4 regions of the Sinorhizobium sp. KGO-5 genome follow, and region 4 is predicted to be linked to each of the others. Evidence: predicted binding sites of a transcription regulator. Region 4 holds the regulator's gene; each other region holds the start of a gene.
What was found. Region 4 encodes LexA, which represses DNA repair genes until DNA is damaged. Its sites were predicted from a motif close to TGTTCNNNNTGTGTTCNG; they were not measured.

Region 1: a site for LexA is predicted at 1,955-1,972, ahead of BHD07_RS27780 (ATP-dependent helicase). Genes of this name have one in related genera too.
Region 2: a site for LexA is predicted at 3,357-3,374, ahead of recA (recombinase RecA). Genes of this name have one in related genera too.
Region 3: a site for LexA is predicted at 2,869-2,886, ahead of BHD07_RS03560 (YifB family Mg chelatase-like AAA ATPase). Genes of this name have one in related genera too.

Annotation. Positions count from the first base shown of each region.
Region 1 covers NZ_BDIZ01000011.1:13,387-18,038, forward strand. Annotated here, with positions in the region: gene BHD07_RS27780 (ATP-dependent helicase) at 1-1,912, opposite strand, end outside; gene BHD07_RS27785 (carboxymuconolactone decarboxylase family protein) at 2,037-2,447, opposite strand; gene BHD07_RS27790 (cyclase family protein) at 2,464-3,285, opposite strand; gene BHD07_RS27795 (efflux RND transporter periplasmic adaptor subunit) at 3,606-4,652, shown strand, end outside.
Region 2 covers NZ_BDIZ01000005.1:47,686-52,337, reverse strand. Annotated here, with positions in the region: gene alaS (alanine--tRNA ligase) at 1-1,907, opposite strand, end outside; gene recA (recombinase RecA) at 2,146-3,231, opposite strand; gene BHD07_RS20700 (carbohydrate kinase family protein) at 3,566-4,525, shown strand.
Region 3 covers NZ_BDIZ01000001.1:747,660-752,311, forward strand. Annotated here, with positions in the region: gene dnaN (DNA polymerase III subunit beta) at 1-139, opposite strand, end outside; gene rsmI (16S rRNA (cytidine(1402)-2'-O)-methyltransferase) at 383-1,345, shown strand; gene BHD07_RS03550 (YraN family protein) at 1,335-1,703, shown strand; gene gshB (glutathione synthase) at 1,895-2,842, shown strand; gene BHD07_RS03560 (YifB family Mg chelatase-like AAA ATPase) at 3,023-4,555, shown strand.
Region 4 covers NZ_BDIZ01000005.1:276,482-281,133, forward strand. Annotated here, with positions in the region: gene BHD07_RS21950 (calcium-binding protein) at 51-1,130, shown strand; tRNA gene BHD07_RS21955 (tRNA-Cys) at 1,177-1,250, opposite strand; gene lexA (transcriptional repressor LexA) at 1,469-2,185, opposite strand; gene BHD07_RS21965 (hypothetical protein) at 2,394-2,558, opposite strand; tRNA gene BHD07_RS21970 (tRNA-Ala) at 2,753-2,828, opposite strand; tRNA gene BHD07_RS21975 (tRNA-Ser) at 3,097-3,186, opposite strand; gene BHD07_RS21980 (hypothetical protein) at 3,381-3,593, opposite strand; gene BHD07_RS21985 (septal ring lytic transglycosylase RlpA family protein) at 4,044-4,652, shown strand, end outside.

The DNA of each region.
Region 1 (4,652 bases), on a different contig from region 4:
CCAGCCCTTTGGCCGAATGCAGCGTCATGATGGAGACGGCGTCCATATTCTCGTTCTGCTCGGCGTCCATCACGAGGGCGACGTGCTCGAGAAAGCCGCGCATGGACTCGAAGGCTTCCATCGAACGGATGAGTTCCTTCAGGTTTTCCAGGCGCCCGGGCGCTTCGGCCGATTTGTCGGCCTGCCACATGGCGGTATAGCCGCTCTCGTCGAGGATCTGCTCTGCAAGTTCGGTGTGCGGCGTCGATTCGAGCAAAGCCTGCCAGCGGCGGAAATCGGCGACGACGTCGAAGAGGCCCTTGCGCGCCTTCGGCTTCAATTCGTCCGTCTCGACGATCTCGCTCGCCGCGGCCAGCATCGGGATGTCGCGGGCCCGGGCGTAGTCGTGCAGGGTGCGGACGGTCGTCTCGCCGAGGCCACGCTTCGGCGTGTTGACGATCCGCTCGAAGGCGAGATCGTCGGCGGGCTGACAGACGAGGCGGAAATAGGCCATGGCATCGCGAATTTCGAGGCGCTCATAGAAGCGAGGACCGCCGATGACGCGATAGTTGAGGCCGAGCGTGACGAAGCGGTCTTCGAACTCGCGCATCTGGAAAGAGGCCCGCACGAGGATCGATATGTCGTTCAGGTTGTGCTTCTTGCGCTGGAGCTGCTCGATCTCTTCGCCGATCGCGCGAGCCTCCTCCTCGGAATCCCAGGCGGCATGAACATGCACTTTCTCGTCGTCGGGATTGGTGCGTTCGGTAAAGAGCGTCTTGCCGAGCCGGCCCTCGTTATGGGCAATCAGATGCGCCGCCGCGCCGAGGATATGCTCGGTCGAGCGGTAGTTGCGCTCCAGCTTGATGACCTTGGCGCCGGGGAAATCCTTCTCGAAGCGAAGAATGTTGTCCACCTCGGCGCCGCGCCAGCCATAGATCGACTGGTCGTCGTCGCCGACGCAGCAAATGTTGACGGTGGGCTTTCTCTCTTCGGCGCCAGGGGAATGCCCCTCCCCAACCGCTCCCCACGAGGGGGAGGGGCTGGACTGCGGCGCCGCAGGGCTTGGGGAGGGGTTGTTCTTCCCGGAACCCTGCGTCCGCTGGGCCAGCAGCCTCAGCCACATATATTGCGCCGTGTTGGTATCCTGGTACTCGTCGACGAGGATGTAGCGGAACTTGGCGTGATACTCCTTCAGCACGTCCGGATTGGCGCGGAACATGCGGATCGGATGCAGCAGCAGATCGCCGAAATCGCAGGCATTCAGGGTCAGCAGCCGGTTCTGGTAGGCGGCATAGAGCTCGCGGCCCTTGCCGTTGGCAAAGGCGCGGGCATCGCCTTCCGGGATTTGCGACGGGTCCAGGCCCTTGTTCTTCCAGGTGTCGATCATGCCGGCGAACTGCTTGGCCGGCCAGCGCTTGTCGTCGAGACCCTCCGCCTGGATGAGCTGCTTGATAAGTCGAACGACATCGTCGGTGTCGAGGATGGTGAAGTCGGACCGCAGGCCTACCAGTTCGGCATGGCGGCGGAGGAGCTTGACCCCGATCGAGTGGAAGGTGCCGAGCCAGGGCATGCCCTCGACGGCGTGGCCGACGAGCACGCCGATGCGCTCCTTCATTTCCCGCGCCGCCTTGTTGGTGAAGGTGACGGCGAGGATCTGCGAGGGATAGGCGCGGCCGGTCGAAAGGATATGGGCGATCCGCGTCGTCAGAACGCGCGTCTTGCCGGTGCCGGCGCCGGCGAGCACGAGCACCGGACCTTCCAGCGCCTCGACTGCCTCCCGTTGCTCCGGGTTGAGCCCGGAGACATAGTCCGGTCGCTGGGTCTTGTCGCGGGCGGCCATGGCGCGCGCCGCGATGCCGCCGCCGGCGGCCGCGGGTTTCCGCGGCGCGGGTTCCTCGTCGAAAAAGGGAATATCGTCAAAACCTTTGGTCATGCGGCCCAATGTAGTGATTCGGGACCGAAAGGCCAGAAAGGATGTTCTTCTTTTATTCCGGAACCTTCGCCCGCTCGCGCATGCCTGTGGAAAGACTGATGTTCTCAGGTCGGCATGCCGCCGTCTATGTTTTGCCGGACGCGTCGAACACCGGATCGACCGGGACCTGCAGGGCCGTCGCCAGCTGGTTGGTCTTGGCGGCGAGCGAAATGACGCGCAGGAGATCCGCGTGCTCGGCGTCCGTCATTCCCTTGGTCCTTGCGGCGGCGGTGTGGGAATGAATGCAGTAGCCGCAGCCATTGCTCACGGAAACCGCGATATACAGCATTTCCTTCACCAGCGGGTCGAGCGCCGAAGGCGTCGCCATTACCGCCTTGACCTCCGCCCAGGTCCGCTCCAGCAGTTCGGGGTCGAAGGCGAGCCAGAGCCACATATTGTTGATGAAGTCCGATTTCCGAGTCGCCCGGATGTCGTCGAAGACGGCCTTGACGCGTGGGTCGGATTCGGGACCGGATGGCGGCGCCACAGTGCTCATGCTTACTCCATGCGTTTCAAACGAGGGCGAAGACGCGGGCCGGGCCGCCGGTGCCGCCACGGTGCTTTGGTGCGCCGAGGACCAGCGTCGCGCCCTTGGCCGGCACCTTGTCGAGATTGGCGGCCGCCTCGAGGCCCCAGCGGCCTTCCGGCAGCCAGGCGTAATGGGTGGCGAAATCGGGCGAAATGCCGTGATCGAGCGAGAGGGTATCGACGGCGATGCCGGCTGCCTTCGTGTCCTCGATCAGGAACTTGGCTGCTTCCACGTGAAAGCCGGGGAAATGCATCTTACCGGCCGTGTCTGCATTGCGGAACTTGTCGGTACCGAGATGATCCGACCAGCCCGACAGCATGGCGACGCAGGCATTTTCGGGAATGTCTCCATTGGCCGCAATCCACGCCTTGATGTCGTCCGGCGTCAGCTGCGCATCCGGATCGGCGGCCGCCTTCTCGCGGATGTCGACGACGCAGAGCGGCACGAGCAGCTTGTCGAGGGGCAACTCGGCGACTGAAAGGCCGTCGGCGGAGAAGTGCAGCGGCGCGTCGACATGAGTGCCGGTGTGCTCGTTCACCCGAAGTTCGAACAGGTTGAACTTGTGTTCGGCATATTTGAACTTCTGCTCCCGGAAGAATTGCTGCTGACCGAAGAAAGTCGGAAACTCCTCATGAAGTTCATGGGTGAGATCGGTGACGCTGCCGTGGCCGGCGGCAAGCGCCGGAGGTGCGATCCCCATGCCGGCGGCGGCAATGCCTGCCGTACCGACCGCGGCCGCACGGAGCAAACTCCGCCGCGACATCATCCGCTGCTTGACCGATTCCATGACGCATGCATCGCACATTGCCGTCTCCCTTCGTGTCGAGAGCCGGCCCGAAACAGCCGCCGGCGACGAACAGAATAGCCGAGCCACGCAAGCTGTAAACATGCCGCCGACCCGCCGCCAGCGTGTGCGGTTCAGGACGGGCGCAGGGGCCATCATGCCGCCACCAAAATCGCTTTTGTTACAATTGCGTAATGATGCCATTCCGAGATTGCCCGGACGTCTGCAAACAACGATAATCGGCGCAAATCGGAACGTTCCATCGGGTGCGCGCCTCGTTGGAGCGCCCTTTTCTTTTGGAGGGCTTTTTCTTTTGGAGAGCTTTTCTTTTGGAGACATGAATGCGCTTTTGGAATCAGCTCGCGATCAGCGTCGTCGTCCTCGCCGTCGGGGGCGCCGCGTGGGTGCGCTTTGCGCCCGGCGCGGGTGAGACCTTGGCGGCGATCGGGGTTTCGCAACCGTTGATCGATGCGTTGTCGGGACCAAAGGACGGCGAAGGGGCAGGGGGCGGTTCGGGCAATGGCGAGCGCGGGCAGGGTCGACGCAGCGGCTTCGCGGAAGCCCCCCTGGTCGTCGTTAAGCCTGCCGAGCGCGCCGTCGTCAACGACAGGCTGAACGCGATCGGCAACGGCGAAGCGATCCGCTCGGTTACCGTGACGCCGACCGCAACGGGAAATCTCACGGAAATACTGGTGAAGTCGGGCGACAGGATCACGGAAGGCCAGGTTATCGCGCGCCTCGACAGCGACGACCAGATGATCGCTGCCGAGCAGGCGCGGCTGACCCGCGACAGTGCCCGGGAGAAGGTCGAGCGCTACCGCAATCTCAGCACCGCGCGCGCAGTGACGGCCGTCGAGGTGCGTGACTCCGAAATCGCGCTGCAGGCAGCCGAACTGGCGCTGAAAACCGCCGAGCTCGACCTGAAGCGCCGCGATATCGTGGCGCCCTCCAAGGGGGTGGTCGGGATCATCACCGTCAATATAGGAGATTACGTCACGACCTCGACGCCGATCGCCGTCGTGGACGACCGGTCGCAGATACTCGTCGATTTCTGGGTGCCCGAGCGCTTCGCAGGCAAGATCTCCGTCGATCAGCCGGTGACCGCGAGCGCGATCGCGCAGCCAGGTCGTGCACTTCAGGGCGTCGTTCACGCGATAGACAACCGCCTCGACCCGGAGAGCCGGACGCTCCGGGTCCGGGCGCGACTCGAGAATCCGGATGACATGCTGCGCGCCGGCATGTCCTTTTCGGTCACCGTGGCATTCGACGGCGACCGATATCCCACCGTCGACCCGCTGGCGATCCAGTGGAGCTCCGAAGGCTCCTTTATCTGGCGGGTCAAAGGCGACAAAAGCGAGCGCGTGCCGATCAAGATCATCCAGCGCAAT
Region 2 (4,652 bases), 230 kb from region 4:
GCATCGTCGACGCTCATCAGCCGTGTGACGACCGGCGTGTTCTGGACGATGATCTCGTTCGCCATCTCCTCGACGATCTTCAGCTCCTCCGCCGTCATCGGCTTCGGATGCGAGACGTCGAAGCGCAAGCGCTCAGGCGCGACGAGCGAGCCCTTCTGGGCAACATGGGTACCGAGGACCTCGCGCAGCGCCTCGTGCAGCAGATGCGTCGCGGAATGGTTGGCGCGCAGGCGCGCACGGCGCGCATGGTCGACCGTCAGGGCAGCCGCTTCGCCGGTCTTCACGCTGCCTTCCTCCACGGTGCAATAGTGGACGAAGAGCCCTTCGCCACGTTTCTGCGTGTCGGTCACAGTAAGCTTGCCGGTCTCGGTGGTGATGGCGCCGGTGTCACCCACCTGGCCGCCGGATTCGCCGTAGAAAGGCGTCTGGTTCAGAACCAGCTGCACGTTCTCGCCCTTGGTGGCCGCCTCGACGACGGCACCATCCCTGACGATCGCCTGAATGACCCCTTCGGCTGACTCGGTGTCGTAGCCGAGGAAGTCGGTCGCGCCGTGCTTATCCCTGAGCTCGAACCAGATGGTCTCGGTCGCGGCTTCGCCGGAGCCGGCCCAGTTGGCGCGGGCCTCGGCCTTCTGCCGTTGCATGGCGGCCGTAAATGCGTCCGTATCGACGCCGATGCCCTTGGCGCGCAGCGCGTCCTGGGTGAGGTCGAGCGGAAAACCGTAGGTGTCGTAGAGCTTGAACGCCGTCTCGCCGTTGAACTGGTCGCCTTCGGAAAGATCGGCCGAAGCCTCCGCCAAAAGGTTGAGGCCGCGCTCCAGGGTCTTGCGGAAGCGGGTTTCCTCCAGCTTCAGCGTTTCCGAGATCAGCGCTTCGGCGCGGACGAGTTCCGGATAAGCACGGCCCATCTGGCCCACGAGCGCCGGCAGGAGCTTCCACATCAGCGGATCCCGCGCGCCGAGCAACTGTGCGTGGCGCATGGCGCGGCGCATGATTCTGCGCAGAACGTAACCGCGGCCCTCGTTCGACGGCAGAACCCCATCGGCGATCAGGAACGCGGAGGAACGCAGATGATCGGCGATGACGCGATGGCTCGCGCGCCGGTCCCCCTCGGCCTTCACGCCGGTCGCCTCTTCGGAAGCCGCGATCAACGCGCGGAAAAGGTCGATGTCATAATTGTCGTGCTGGCCCTGGAGCACGGCGGCCACGCGCTCCAGCCCCATGCCCGTGTCGATCGAAGGCCGCGGCAGGTCGACGCGCTCTTCCTTGGTGATCTGCTCGTACTGCATGAAGACGAGGTTCCAGATCTCGATGAAGCGATCGCCGTCTTCCTCGGCCGAGCCGGGAGGTCCGCCCCAGATATGATCGCCGTGATCGTAGAATATTTCCGAGCACGGGCCGCATGGACCGGTGTCTCCCATGGCCCAGAAGTTGTCGCTCGTCGCGATGCGGATGATGCGATCGTCGCTCAGGCCGGCAATCTTCTTCCAAAGGCCGAAGGCCTCGTCGTCGGTATGGTACACCGTGACGAGCAGACGCTTGGCATCGAGCCCGTATTCCTTGGTGATCAGGTTCCAGGCAAGCTCGATCGCGCGCTCCTTGAAATAGTCGCCGAAGGAGAAATTGCCGAGCATCTCGAAGAAGGTGTGGTGACGGGCGGTGTAGCCGACATTGTCGAGGTCGTTATGCTTGCCGCCGGCGCGCACGCATTTCTGCGCCGTCGCCGCGGTCGAATAGGGTCGCTGCTCGAGGCCGGTGAACACATTCTTGAACTGCACCATGCCCGCATTGGTGAACATCAATGTCGGGTCGTTGCGCGGCACGAGTGGGCTGGACGGCACGACCTCGTGACCGTTCTTGCGGAAATAGTCGAGGAACATCGACCGGATTTCATTCACGCCGCTCATCTTGCGTCCTATCTGTGTACACTCCGGCGGCAGCCCGATCTCTCCAGGCTGCAAGCCGCACTTTTCAACCCCGCGCTTAGGCGCGTCGCATTCAATCACGTCACGCCTCCCGCCGGCCGAGCCGTCGGAACCACAGGCTTTTATCGTCCGCATTTCATGCTGTCCAGCGGGCAGCAAAAAACCGGCCGCGGGTGACGACGGCCGGCTTCGCATGCTTCAACCAGACGGTTGCTGCCGATTACATGTCGGCGGCTTCGTCGCCGTCGCTTTCCGGCCCGCCATTCTCCAGGAACCGGTCGGCGATGAGACCGGCATTCTGCCGCAGAGCCGTCTCGATTTCACGCAACAGTTCGGGATTCTCCCGCAGGAAGAGCTTGGCGTTTTCCCGTCCCTGGCCGAGCCGCTGGCTGTTATAGGAAAACCAGGCGCCCGATTTCTCGACGATGCCCGCCTTGACGCCGAGATCGATCAATTCGCCCGTCTTCGAAACGCCTTCGCCATACATGATGTCGAACTCGACCTGCTTGAAGGGCGGTGCCATCTTGTTCTTGACGACCTTGACGCGGGTCTGGTTGCCGACGACTTCCTCGCGCTCCTTGACCGAGCCGATACGGCGAATGTCGAGGCGCACCGAGGCGTAGAACTTGAGCGCATTGCCGCCCGTCGTCGTTTCCGGCGAGCCGAACATCACGCCGATCTTCATGCGGATCTGGTTGATGAAGATCACCATGCAGTTTGACTTGGAGATCGATGCCGTAAGCTTGCGCAGCGCCTGGCTCATGAGGCGCGCCTGCATGCCCGGCAGACTGTCGCCCATCTCGCCCTCGATTTCGGCGCGCGGCACGAGTGCGGCCACCGAATCGATGACGAGAATGTCGATCGCACCCGAACGGACCAGCGTATCGGTGATTTCCAGCGCCTGCTCGCCCGTATCTGGCTGCGAAATCAGAAGATTTTCGAGATCCACCCCGAGCTTTCGCGCATAGACCGGATCGAGTGCGTGTTCGGCATCGACGAAGCCGCAGATGCCGCCCTTCTTCTGTGCCTCGGCAATGGTCTGCAGCGCCAGCGTGGTCTTGCCCGAGCTTTCCGGTCCATAGATCTCGATGATGCGGCCTTTCGGCAGGCCGCCGATGCCGAGCGCGATGTCGAGGCCGAGCGAACCGGTGGAGACGGTTTCGATCTCAACTACGCTGTCCTTCGCTCCGAGCTTCATGATCGATCCCTTACCGAACGAACGTTCGATCTGGGAAAGAGCCGCTTCAAGTGCCTTGCTTTTGTCCACCGATTTGTCCTCTACGAGCCGCAAAGAATTTTGTGCCATTGGTCCACCTTTAGGTTATTGGAGCTATCGAGGCAATGAAGCCGCCGCAAGCCTTTTTGTACATGTTTTGTTCCAACTTGGCAATGGCACGTCAAGCAATTGAAATTGCACGGCATATTTCACTACGTTCGATTCTTGTTCACGCCTTTCGTCCACAGTATCCACAAGTTGCGCGTCAACGCATGCCGGCTTTCACGCGCCGCCCCGATTCGCTTCGTGATTCACGATGGATCAAAGCCGGACAAAGCCCTAAAAGGTAGTCCGAAACGATAGATCGGAATGCCGGCGGAAGAGAGACTTCGCCACCTTTTCTCCGCCCTTCATCGAGGACCAGATGCAAGCACAGGTGAAGTCGCAGAACATAGCCGTTTTTGGCGGCGCTCATATCGACCGGCGCGGCCGGATCAGCGGCGCGACGACACCGGGCGCGAGCAATCCGGGCACCTGGTTTGAGGAAGCCGGGGGCGGCGGCTTCAATGCAGCGAGAAATCTCGCGCGCCTCGGCCATCGCGTAACCATGATCAGCCCGCGGGGCGGCGATCCCGCCGGCGACACGGTGGCGGCCGCTGCGGAAGCTGCCGGTGTGATCGATCGCCCTTTCACCTTTCTCGATCGCAAGACGCCGAGCTATACGGCAATCCTGGAAAACGACGGCAACCTCGTCATCGCGCTCGCGGACATGGACCTCTATGCTCTGTTTACGCCGCGCCGGCTGCAGCAGCGGACCACGCGCGAGATTTTAGCGGCGAGCGAACTCGTGCTGATGGACGCCAATCTGCCGGAGGAGACATTGACGGCGCTTGCCGGCATCGCCGCGAAGTCCAGCCCGCTCCGTGCCGGTATCGCCGTTTCTCCGGCAAAGGTGGTCCGCTACCGCGCGTGCCTCGACGGGCTCGATTTCCTGTTCATGAACGAGGCGGAGGCGCGCGCACTGACCGGCACCGAGGCCGCAACCGCCGCGGAATGGCCGTTGCTGCTGCGCTCCGCCGGTCTTTCCGGCGGTGTCGTGACGCGCGGAGGCCGGGCCGCGGTCGCCTTCGACGGCAAGGGTGCCTGCCTCGCTACGCCGCCGGCTCTTTCAGCACTTGCCGACGTCACCGGCGCCGGCGATGCGCTTGCCTCGGGCTTTCTCGCCGCCCGGCTTGCCGGTGCGGATCTTGCCGACTGCCTGCGCCGGGGCATGGCGGCCGCCGTCATAACGCTGCATTCGCCCTACGCTGCCTCCGAAGAGATGCTGCCTGACAAGCTGGAGCAAGTGCTGCGCCTTGTGCCGGAAGCGGAAATGCTGGCATGAGAATTGGCAGCTGAATGGGAGCCGGGTAGCGCGGAATGCGGGCGGTTCTTCCGCACCCTCTGCTCCAGGCACCGGAATCGATCAGGCACCCCCGATGCAATTTGCCGTCGGATGTCATCAATCAAGG
Region 3 (4,652 bases), on a different contig from region 4:
TCGCCTTCATTTCGAGGCTGGCGCCGTCAGAGCGCAGGAGCACGTTCGAAAGGATCGGGATGGTGTTTCGCCGTTCGACCACGCGGTGGACATGGTTCAGCGATTTCAAAAGGTTGGACCGCTCGAGAGTAATACGCATGGATGCTACCGCTTTCAACCATTGCCGCGCGGGCGAGGGGACCGCCGCGGCGTCAACTGCGTGCCCGGCCGCTCGGCCGGAAGGATGTGGACCGGCAAAATGGCAGAAAGAGAGCCGCAAAAGCAAGGGGTTTTGAGGCCTCTTCCCCAAATGCGAGACTGCATGCGCGGCCCGCCCTTGCCCCGGGCTCCCCGCTCACTCATAAAGGGCGCAAACCCGGCTTGGCCGGAATGGTCGATCGGAATGATCGGGCCGGGAGTGATTGGGAAGGCGGCGTTGCAAAAGCAGCAATCCACGGATGCATCCGAAAAGGACCGGCGGCGCGCTTTTCGCCTGCACGATATCAACATTCCTGCGCGCCCGCTGGAGCCGTGCCTTTATCTCGTGGCAACGCCGATCGGCAATCTCGGCGACATCACGCTGAGAGCCCTCGAGACGCTTGCGGGGGTCGATGTGCTCGCTTGCGAGGACACGCGGGTGACGCGGGTGCTGCTGGACCGCTACGGTATCGTCAATCGGCCCACCGCCTATCACGAGCACAATGCCGCCGAGGCGGGGCCGCGGCTCCTTGCAGCACTCGGTGATGGGAAATCGGTGGCGCTCGTCTCCGATGCCGGTACGCCGCTCGTCTCCGATCCGGGCTACCGCCTGGCGCAGCAGGCGGTCGAGGCGGGATACCGGGTCGTTCCCATACCTGGCCCCTCGGCGCCGCTTGCGGCCCTCGTCGGCTCCGGCCTGCCGAGCGATGCCTTCCTCTTCGCAGGCTTTCTGCCGGTGAAGGACAAGGCGAAGCGCGACCGGCTCGCCGAACTCTCGTCCGTTCCCGCCACTCTCATCTTCTTCGAATCCCCGCATCGCATTGCCGCGACCGTCACTGCTGCCGCGCAGGTCCTCGGCGCAGACAGGAGGGCGGCCGTCTGCCGCGAACTGACCAAGACCTTCGAGGAGTTCCGCCGCGGAACGCTCGGCGAACTCGCGGCGAGTTACGACGAAAGCGCCAATGTGAAAGGCGAGATCGTCCTCGTGATCGGTCCGCCGGAGGCAAAGCCCCAGCCGGAGGCGGCCGACGTCGACGCATTGCTCAAGGAACTCGCCCGCGACCTGCCGATGGGCAAGGCCGCGACCGAGGCGGCGCGCCGCACGGGGCTGGCGCGCAAGGAGCTTTACGACCGGCTCCTTCATCTGAAGGATAGCGATGAAGGCTGAGCGACCGGACACCCGCAAGCTGAAGGCGCTGAAGCGGGGCCACATCGCCGAATACCGCGCCGCGCTCTGCCTGATGCTCAAGGGCTATCGCATCGTTGCCATGCGCTATCGCACCAGGCTCGGCGAGATCGACATCATCGCCCGGCGCGGCGATCTGGTCGCCTGCGTCGAAGTAAAGGCCCGGATGAGCCCGGACGATGCGGTCTTCGCCGTGACCGACACGGCGCAGCGGCGCATCCGGGCGGCAAGCGATCTCTGGCTGTCGCGTCAGGGCGACTTCCACCGCCTGTCGGTGCGATACGACATTGTCGCCGTAGCGCCGTGGCGCTGGCCGCGACACCTGCCGGACGCCTTTTGATAGGCGGGAGCGGCAGGAGCCTTCTTGCCTAACCACGGTACGCATTCTACATCTTGCGGGCTTTTCGGCGGTGCCGCCTCGTCGCGAAGACGAGGGGCGGAGCATCGCGTCGAATTGCCGTATAATTCGATTTCTGACCGGCGCCGGTCGAAGGAACTATGCGCATCGTGGATCCAATCGGGAACGGGAAAATGGCAGGAATCGTCAACGTCGGGGTCCAGATGGACCATGTTTCGGGCATCACCATTGCGGGCGATTCGACCTTCGCGATGAGCCTGGAGGCGCAGGCCCGAGGCTACCGCCTGTTCCACTACACGCCCGAAAAGCTGTCGCTCCGGGACGGCAGGGTCTATGCGACCGCGCAGCAGATGCGGTTGCGCGACGTCAAGGGCGACCACTTCACCCTCGGCGAAGAGGAGCGGATCGATCTTTCGACCATGGACGTCATCCTGCTTCGCCAGGATCCGCCATTCGATATGGCCTATATCACTTCAACGCATCTGCTCGAACGGCTGCACCCGAAGACGCTGGTCGTCAACGATCCGGCCTGGGTCAGGAACTCGCCTGAGAAGATCTTCGTGACCGAGTTTCCGGATCTGATGCCCAAGACCCTGATCACTCGCGACCCGGACGAGATCGCCCGCTTCCGCCAGGAGATGGGCGACATCATCCTGAAACCGCTCTACGGCAATGGCGGCGCCGGCGTGTTCCACTCCGCGCGTGACGACCGCAATTTCTCGTCGCTCCTCGAAATGTTCGCGCAGATGTTCCGCGAGCCCTATATCGCCCAGGAATATCTGCCGGCGGTGCGCAAGGGCGACAAGCGCATCCTGCTCGTCGACGGCGAGCCGGTCGGCGCCATCAATCGCGTTCCGGCCGAGCACGATTCGCGCTCCAACATGCATGTGGGTGGGCGCGCGGAGGCAACCGACCTGACGGCGCGCGAGCGGGAGATCTGCCACCGCATCGGCCCGGCGCTGAAGGAACGCGGCTTCCTCTTCGTCGGCATCGACGTCATCGGCGACTACCTGACCGAGATCAATGTCACTTCGCCGACCGGCATCCGCGAAGTGAAGAAGTTCGGCGGTGCCGATGTCGCAAGCCTGCTCTGGGACGCGATCGAGAAGAAGCGCCCCTGATCTACGGGCCGCCACTTTCGCTCTTGTGTTCTGTCATTGTTCTTGTTTTCAAGCGTATTCCGTGCAAGATTTGCGGTTACAACCGGTTTTGGTTGTGACGGCGTGTGTGGGCCGCCGTGCTTGAGCGGGATTGCGGAGGGACGATGATCCTCCGCGCTCCGCTCGAAATCAGGGGGCAGTATGGTCGCGCGCGTCAGCACGGTTGCGTTTCAGGGTATCGAGGGCGTTCCGGTCGACGTCCAGGTGATGGTTGCACCCGGCAAGGTCGGTATGCAGATCGTCGGACTGCCGGACAAGGCGGTGGCCGAAAGCCGCGAGCGCGTCCAGGCGGCGCTTCATGCATCGGGACTGGCGCTTCCCGCCAAGCGGGTGACCGTCAATCTGGCGCCGGCGGACCTACCGAAAGAAGGAAGCCATTTCGATCTCGCCATCGCGCTCGGCCTGATGGCGGCGCTCGGCGCTGTGCCTGCGGACGCGCTGTCCGGCTATGTCGTTATCGGCGAACTCAATCTCGACGGCACCATCGCAGCCGTCGCCGGCGCGCTGCCGGCGGCGATCGGCGCGAATGCGCTCGGCAAGGGGCTGATCTGCCCGGCGGAAAGCGGGCCAGAGGCGGCCTGGGCCGGATCGGAGATCGATATTCTCGCCCCGCGCAGCCTGATCGCCATCGCCAATCATTTCCGCGGCACGCAGGTGCTCTCCCGCCCCGAGCCGGCGGTCCGGGCGGCCGCCGAGGGCCTTCCCGATCTTGCCGACATCAAGGGCCAGGAAAGCGCCAAGCGGGCGCTGGAGGTCGCGGCGGCGGGCAATCACAATCTGCTGATGGTCGGCCCGCCCGGGTCGGGCAAGTCGATGCTTGCGGCGCGGCTCCCCTCCATCCTGCCGCCGCTTTCGCCCGCCGAACTGCTCGAAGTCTCGATGATCCATTCGATCGCCGGGCAATTGCCGGGCGGCAAGCTTTCGGACCGCCGGCCCTTCCGCGCGCCGCACCATTCCGCCACCATGGCGGCGCTGATCGGCGGCGGCTTCCGCGCGAAGCCGGGAGAGGCGTCGCTCGCCCATAACGGCGTGCTCTTTCTCGACGAGCTTCCGGAATTTACACCACAGACGCTCGACGCTCTGCGCCAGCCGCTCGAAACCGCCACCTGCATCATCGCGCGGGCCAATCATCGCGTCACCTATCCGGCGGCGATCCAGCTCATTGCCGCCATGAATCCCTGCCGCTGCGGCATGGCCGGCGAGCCGGGCCGGAGCTGCGCCCGCGGGCCGCGCTGCATGGCCGATTATCAGGCGCGGATCTCCGGGCCGCTGATGGATCGCATCGATATCCGCGTCGACGTCCCGGCCGTCAGCGCCGCCGACTTGATCCGCCCCGGCACATCCGAGCCGAGCGCCGCCGTCGCCCGCCGCGTCGCCCGCGCCCGCGAGCTGCAGAGAGACCGCTTCGCCGGCCTCGGTCATCCCGAGCTGACGAGCAACGCCCGCTCATCGACGACGATGATCGAAAAGATCGCCGAGCCCGACGCCGCCGGCCTGCAGCTTCTGCGCGACGCGGCGGAGAAGATGAAATTTTCGGCGCGCGGCTACCACCGGGTGCTGAAGGTCGCCCGCACCCTCGCCGACCTCGACGAGGCGCCGACGGTCGGCCGCATCCATCTCGCCGAAGCGATCTCCTACAGGGTGGCGGGAGAGAGACTGCCCGTCGCCGCGTAGGGGGCCGACGTCGATGGAAAAGCCGTCACCCTATGGGCGGGAGAGGCCGGGCAAAGGGCCGAAAGTTCGATTTGATTTCATTTCGACGGAGGAGAAG
Region 4 (4,652 bases):
GGGTTTCCCAAGACGAGCATCGCCTACTTTACAGCACTGTGGAGAGAAAAATGGCGCATCTGATCGGTGGCATCGCCCCTTGGCTCGGGCTGGACAACCACATCTTCGGAACGAACGATCCGGATATTATCTTCGGAGACCCGTTCACGACCGGCAATAGCCTAGGAGTCTCCGAAATCGGCGGCTTCCTGTCTTCGGGGCAGGGTGGCCGCGACAGCCTTGACGGCCTTGGGGGCAACGACACGCTCTTCGGCGACGCTTGGACGATCTCCAATCAGGGGCGTGGTGGCGACGACCAGCTCGACGGCGGCGCCGGCGACGACACGCTGTACGGCGATGCCTTCCAGATCGATGCGATTGATTCCGCTACCGTCGCCGGAGGGAATGATCGTCTCTCGGGCGGCAAAGGCAACGATACACTCTATGGCGATGGCTACGATTGCCTCAGCGGACGTGGTGGAGACGACTGGCTCGACGGCGGCGCCGGAGACGATACTCTCTCGGGCGACGCTTTCTCCCTGGGCGATTTTTTCGTTGGCGGGAACGATCGCCTCCAGGGCGGAGAGGGCCATGACAAGCTCTACGGGGATGGCCTCGACCAGGGCGTCGTGGAATCCGGCATTGGCGGCAACGACCACCTGTATGGTGGTTCGGGCAATGACTTTCTCGTTGGAGACGTTCTTTTCTCACGTGGCGGCAGTGGCGGCGACGACCTGCTCGACGGAGGCAAAGGCAATGATGTCCTGTATGGCGATGCAGAGGTCGGCGTGGACACCGCGGGTGGGAACGACCTCTTGATCGGCGGCACCGGTAACGATCAGCTCTGGGGTGATGGTCGACTGACCGCAGGCTTCGCGGTCGAGACCGGTGCCGATCAGTTCCTGTTTTCACGAAACAGTGGTCGGGATGAGATCTTCGACTTCGAATTGGACAAGGACGTCATCCAAATCGCTGGCTATGGCTACGACGACTTCGCTGATTTTTTGCCCAACATCGGCAACGATGCTGACGGGAACGCTGTCCTGCAGTTGAATGGCACGGTCGATCAGGTCACTCTGATCGGCATCCACGCTGCCGACCTCAGCGCTGCCAACTTCGTCTTTGCGGGCGCGGAGTTCGCCTTCGTCTGACGCAGGTAAGATTTGTCGGTAACAAAGCTGAATAGGGGTGGTTTTTTGGAGGCCTCGCCCGGAATTGAACCGGGGTACAAGGATTTGCAGTCCTCTGCGTCACCACTCCGCCACGAGGCCTCTACGATCTGCGATTTTCAAATCGTGGCGCGGATTTAGAATGATTGCCCGCAATCCGCAAGAGGGTACATTTGGAATAGGGTCTTTTTTATTCTGTATAAATATGGCTTCGGTTCTGTGGAGGCGTGGCCATAGCGCCCCAAGGCGCAATGCGCCCACTTCTAACGCTTTGAAATTGCGTACTTCCGTGGGAAACGCCTGCACACCTCGTCGGGAGGCTAGTGGTACCGCCGGATGAGGCCGACAAGCCTGCCTTGGATCTTGACCCGATCCGGACCGAATATCCGTGTCTCGTAAGCCGGATTGGCGGCTTCGAGCGCAATAGAGGCGCCCTTGCGACGGAAACGCTTCAGAGTTGCTTCCTCGTCGTCGATCAGGGCGACGACGATATCCCCGGGGGTGGCAGTGCTTCCGTTCCGGATGATCACCGTATCGCCATCGAGGATGCCGGCCTCGATCATCGAATCACCCTTGATCTCGAGAGCGTAGTGCTCGCCGCTGCCGATCATTTCGACCGGTACGGAAATATCGTGCATGTTGTTCTGGATTGCGGAAATCGGCACGCCGGCGGCAATGCGGCCCATGACCGGGACAGCGACCGATGCGATCTCGGCCGGGGGCGCCGGTTTCGGTGCGGGGGGCGGGGCCGCAGGCTTGCCCAGACTGCCTTCGATCACGCTCGGCGAAAAGCCGCGGCGGACCTGCGAAACACCGGCATAGGCCTCCGGCAGCTTGATGACTTCGAGGGCTCGAGCGCGATTCGGTAGCCGGCGAATGAACCCGCGCTCTTCGAGTGCGGTGATCAGACGATGGATGCCCGATTTGGAGGCAAGGTCCAGGGCATCTTTCATCTCGTCGAAGGACGGCGGAACCCCGGATTCCTTCATTCGTTCATGAATGAACAGAAGCAATTCCTGTTGCTTGCGGGTCAGCATGGCGTCACTCCAGAATCGCGAAACAAATCAAGAACAGAACCTATCTGTTCCATATGTGTTCCGCAAGTGCCTAAAATTCCGTGAATACCGCTTGCTGCTGAATGCCTGTCCGCTTTCCATCCGGCGTGCGATGGCGATCGCTCGGAATCTGGGGGCAGGGGCGTACGCTCACTTACAGCGGCCGGCCCAGTCGCTCGCCTACGCCATGCTAATAGGCAAGCCGCAGTCCGCCCGGCGTAAGAACGTCGAATTCAGGCTCGGGATAGGGCCCGTACCACTGGGTATAGGTCGTGTTGGTCGAGCCTGTGCTGGCGCACCCCGAAAGGGCGAAGAGGGAAAAAATTACGGCTGCCACCAAAGATTTAACAGGCATGTTTTTCTCCACTCGCGGGAGTTGCCCAGACCTCGAACGGGTCAGACTAAAACTTTCTCTCAAATCAGCTTTTTTGGCAAGCGCAGCCGAGCCGCGGCATCGCCCGGGCTCCGCAACCTGACGTCCGGCATCGGTGGATGTTAGCTCAGGTAAGATCCGTTACCTGGGTCTCCGGGCTGGACAAAAGAGGGGAATGGTGGAGTCGAAGGGAGTCGAACCCTCGACCTCCGCAGTGCGATTGCGGCGCTCTCCCAACTGAGCTACGACCCCACTGGTCACCCATTGTATAAGATTTTTCGGCCCCGCGCACCAGTGCATTCCGTTTGCCGGCTTCACCCTTGCCGCCCGGTAGGGCACGCTGCAATTCACCCATCCGAATATCGCCCCTTCGCGATGGAGTCCCAAAGCAGCTTCTTCCGCTCCTGCAGGTGACGCAAAGCGTCGGAAGGGCAGGGCAGCCACGAGCCTTGCGGGTGGGGAAGACGGCCATCAGTGACGAGAAGCTGGGAATTCCGGCGTGCCCGGATCAATTCTGAAATGGCGGAAGAGGTGGGATTCGAACCCACGGTACGCTTTCACGCACGCCGGTTTTCAAGACCGGTGCCTTAAACCGCTCGGCCACTCTTCCAGGTGATTGCGGAGCTTCGTGAAATTCGTTTCCGAGTTCTCGATGGACCGGCGATCGCTACCGGGTTTGCTGCCCATTCACCAACGGCTGGCTTTTTAGCAGCTTTGATCACAGCGTCAACTTGCTCCGGAGCATTTGCTTGCATTCGAGGCGTGCCGCGCCGCATACGCCCGTGGCACGGTTGTGGGCCATCGTCACGGGCGGAGTCCGCTGTCCGGCGCCGCAGTCGGACTTTCGTCGCCTGCCCGGGCGACGTAGGTCGCGACATCCCGGCTTCTGCCGTCCAGGAGCGCCGCTCCGGCAAGCAGATAAACGGCAATCGCCAACATCGACAGGAGCATTATGCCTAGGGGGAGGCCGGTTGCCGCCCGTCGCTCCGGCGGCCCATAATCGTATCTGTCGTCCATTGCGAGATCCTCTCGGACTTGGGCCGGAGCACGGGCACCACGCCAACCGGGGACGGAGCCTCAGAGTTGCACCGACGGGAAGCTTCGGCCAGCTCTGAGGCCGCCGCACCCCGCGGCCGACGAGCCACGCGGGTGCTTATTGCGATATGTATCGGCAGGGAAACCCGGCAACGGGTTTCGGACCTTTGGCGCGCTCTATCGGACCATGGTCCAGCGACTCATTTACGTTTCGTAAACCATAGCGAGCGTTTTTTTGCCTCCGTTCGTCCTCCGGTTCGCAATTTCGCCTTGTTGTTGTCATGATTGTTCGACTGTTCCGTTTCGGGACGGCGAAATTCTCGCGGGGGGAACTACTGCACGATTGCGACGATCGTTGCGCGTTCGGTCGGATGCGCGAGCGCTGCAGGAGCGGATTTCGGGTGCGGCTTTGCGAATGATCTTGTGGGACAGATGACATCCAATAACGGTGCGGCATATCTTGTGAGGGGGCTCCGTCTCGCAGCGGTTCCGTTGCTTTGCGCGGTGCTTGCGGCCTGCGGGTCGACGTCGAGCGTCAAGAAGACCAAGTCGCGGAGCAAGGAATACTTCGCCGAGTCCGTCTATGGCGTCAAAGCCAGCCCCAGAGTCGCTACCGGAAACAACATTCCCAAGGGCGGTGGCCGCTACCAGGTAGGGAAACCCTATCAGGTCAAGGGCAAGTGGTATCAGCCGAAGGAGGATTTCGGCTACGACAAGAGCGGGATGGCCTCCTGGTACGGGTCTGCCTTCCACGGCCGGCTGACGGCCAATGGCGAGGTCTATGACAAGCATCACCTTTCGGCCGCTCACCCGACGTTTCCGTTGCCGAGCTATGCGCGCGTGACCAACCTGGAGAACGGCACGTCCGTCATCGTCCGTGTCAATGATCGCGGCCCCTATGAATACGGCCGGATCATCGACGTCTCTTCGAAAACCGCCGACCTGCTGGACATCAAGCGCAAGGGAAGCGCCAATGTTCGCGTTCAATATGTCGGTCGTGCGCCCCTCGAAGGCAATGACATGCCCTACCTCATGGCTTCG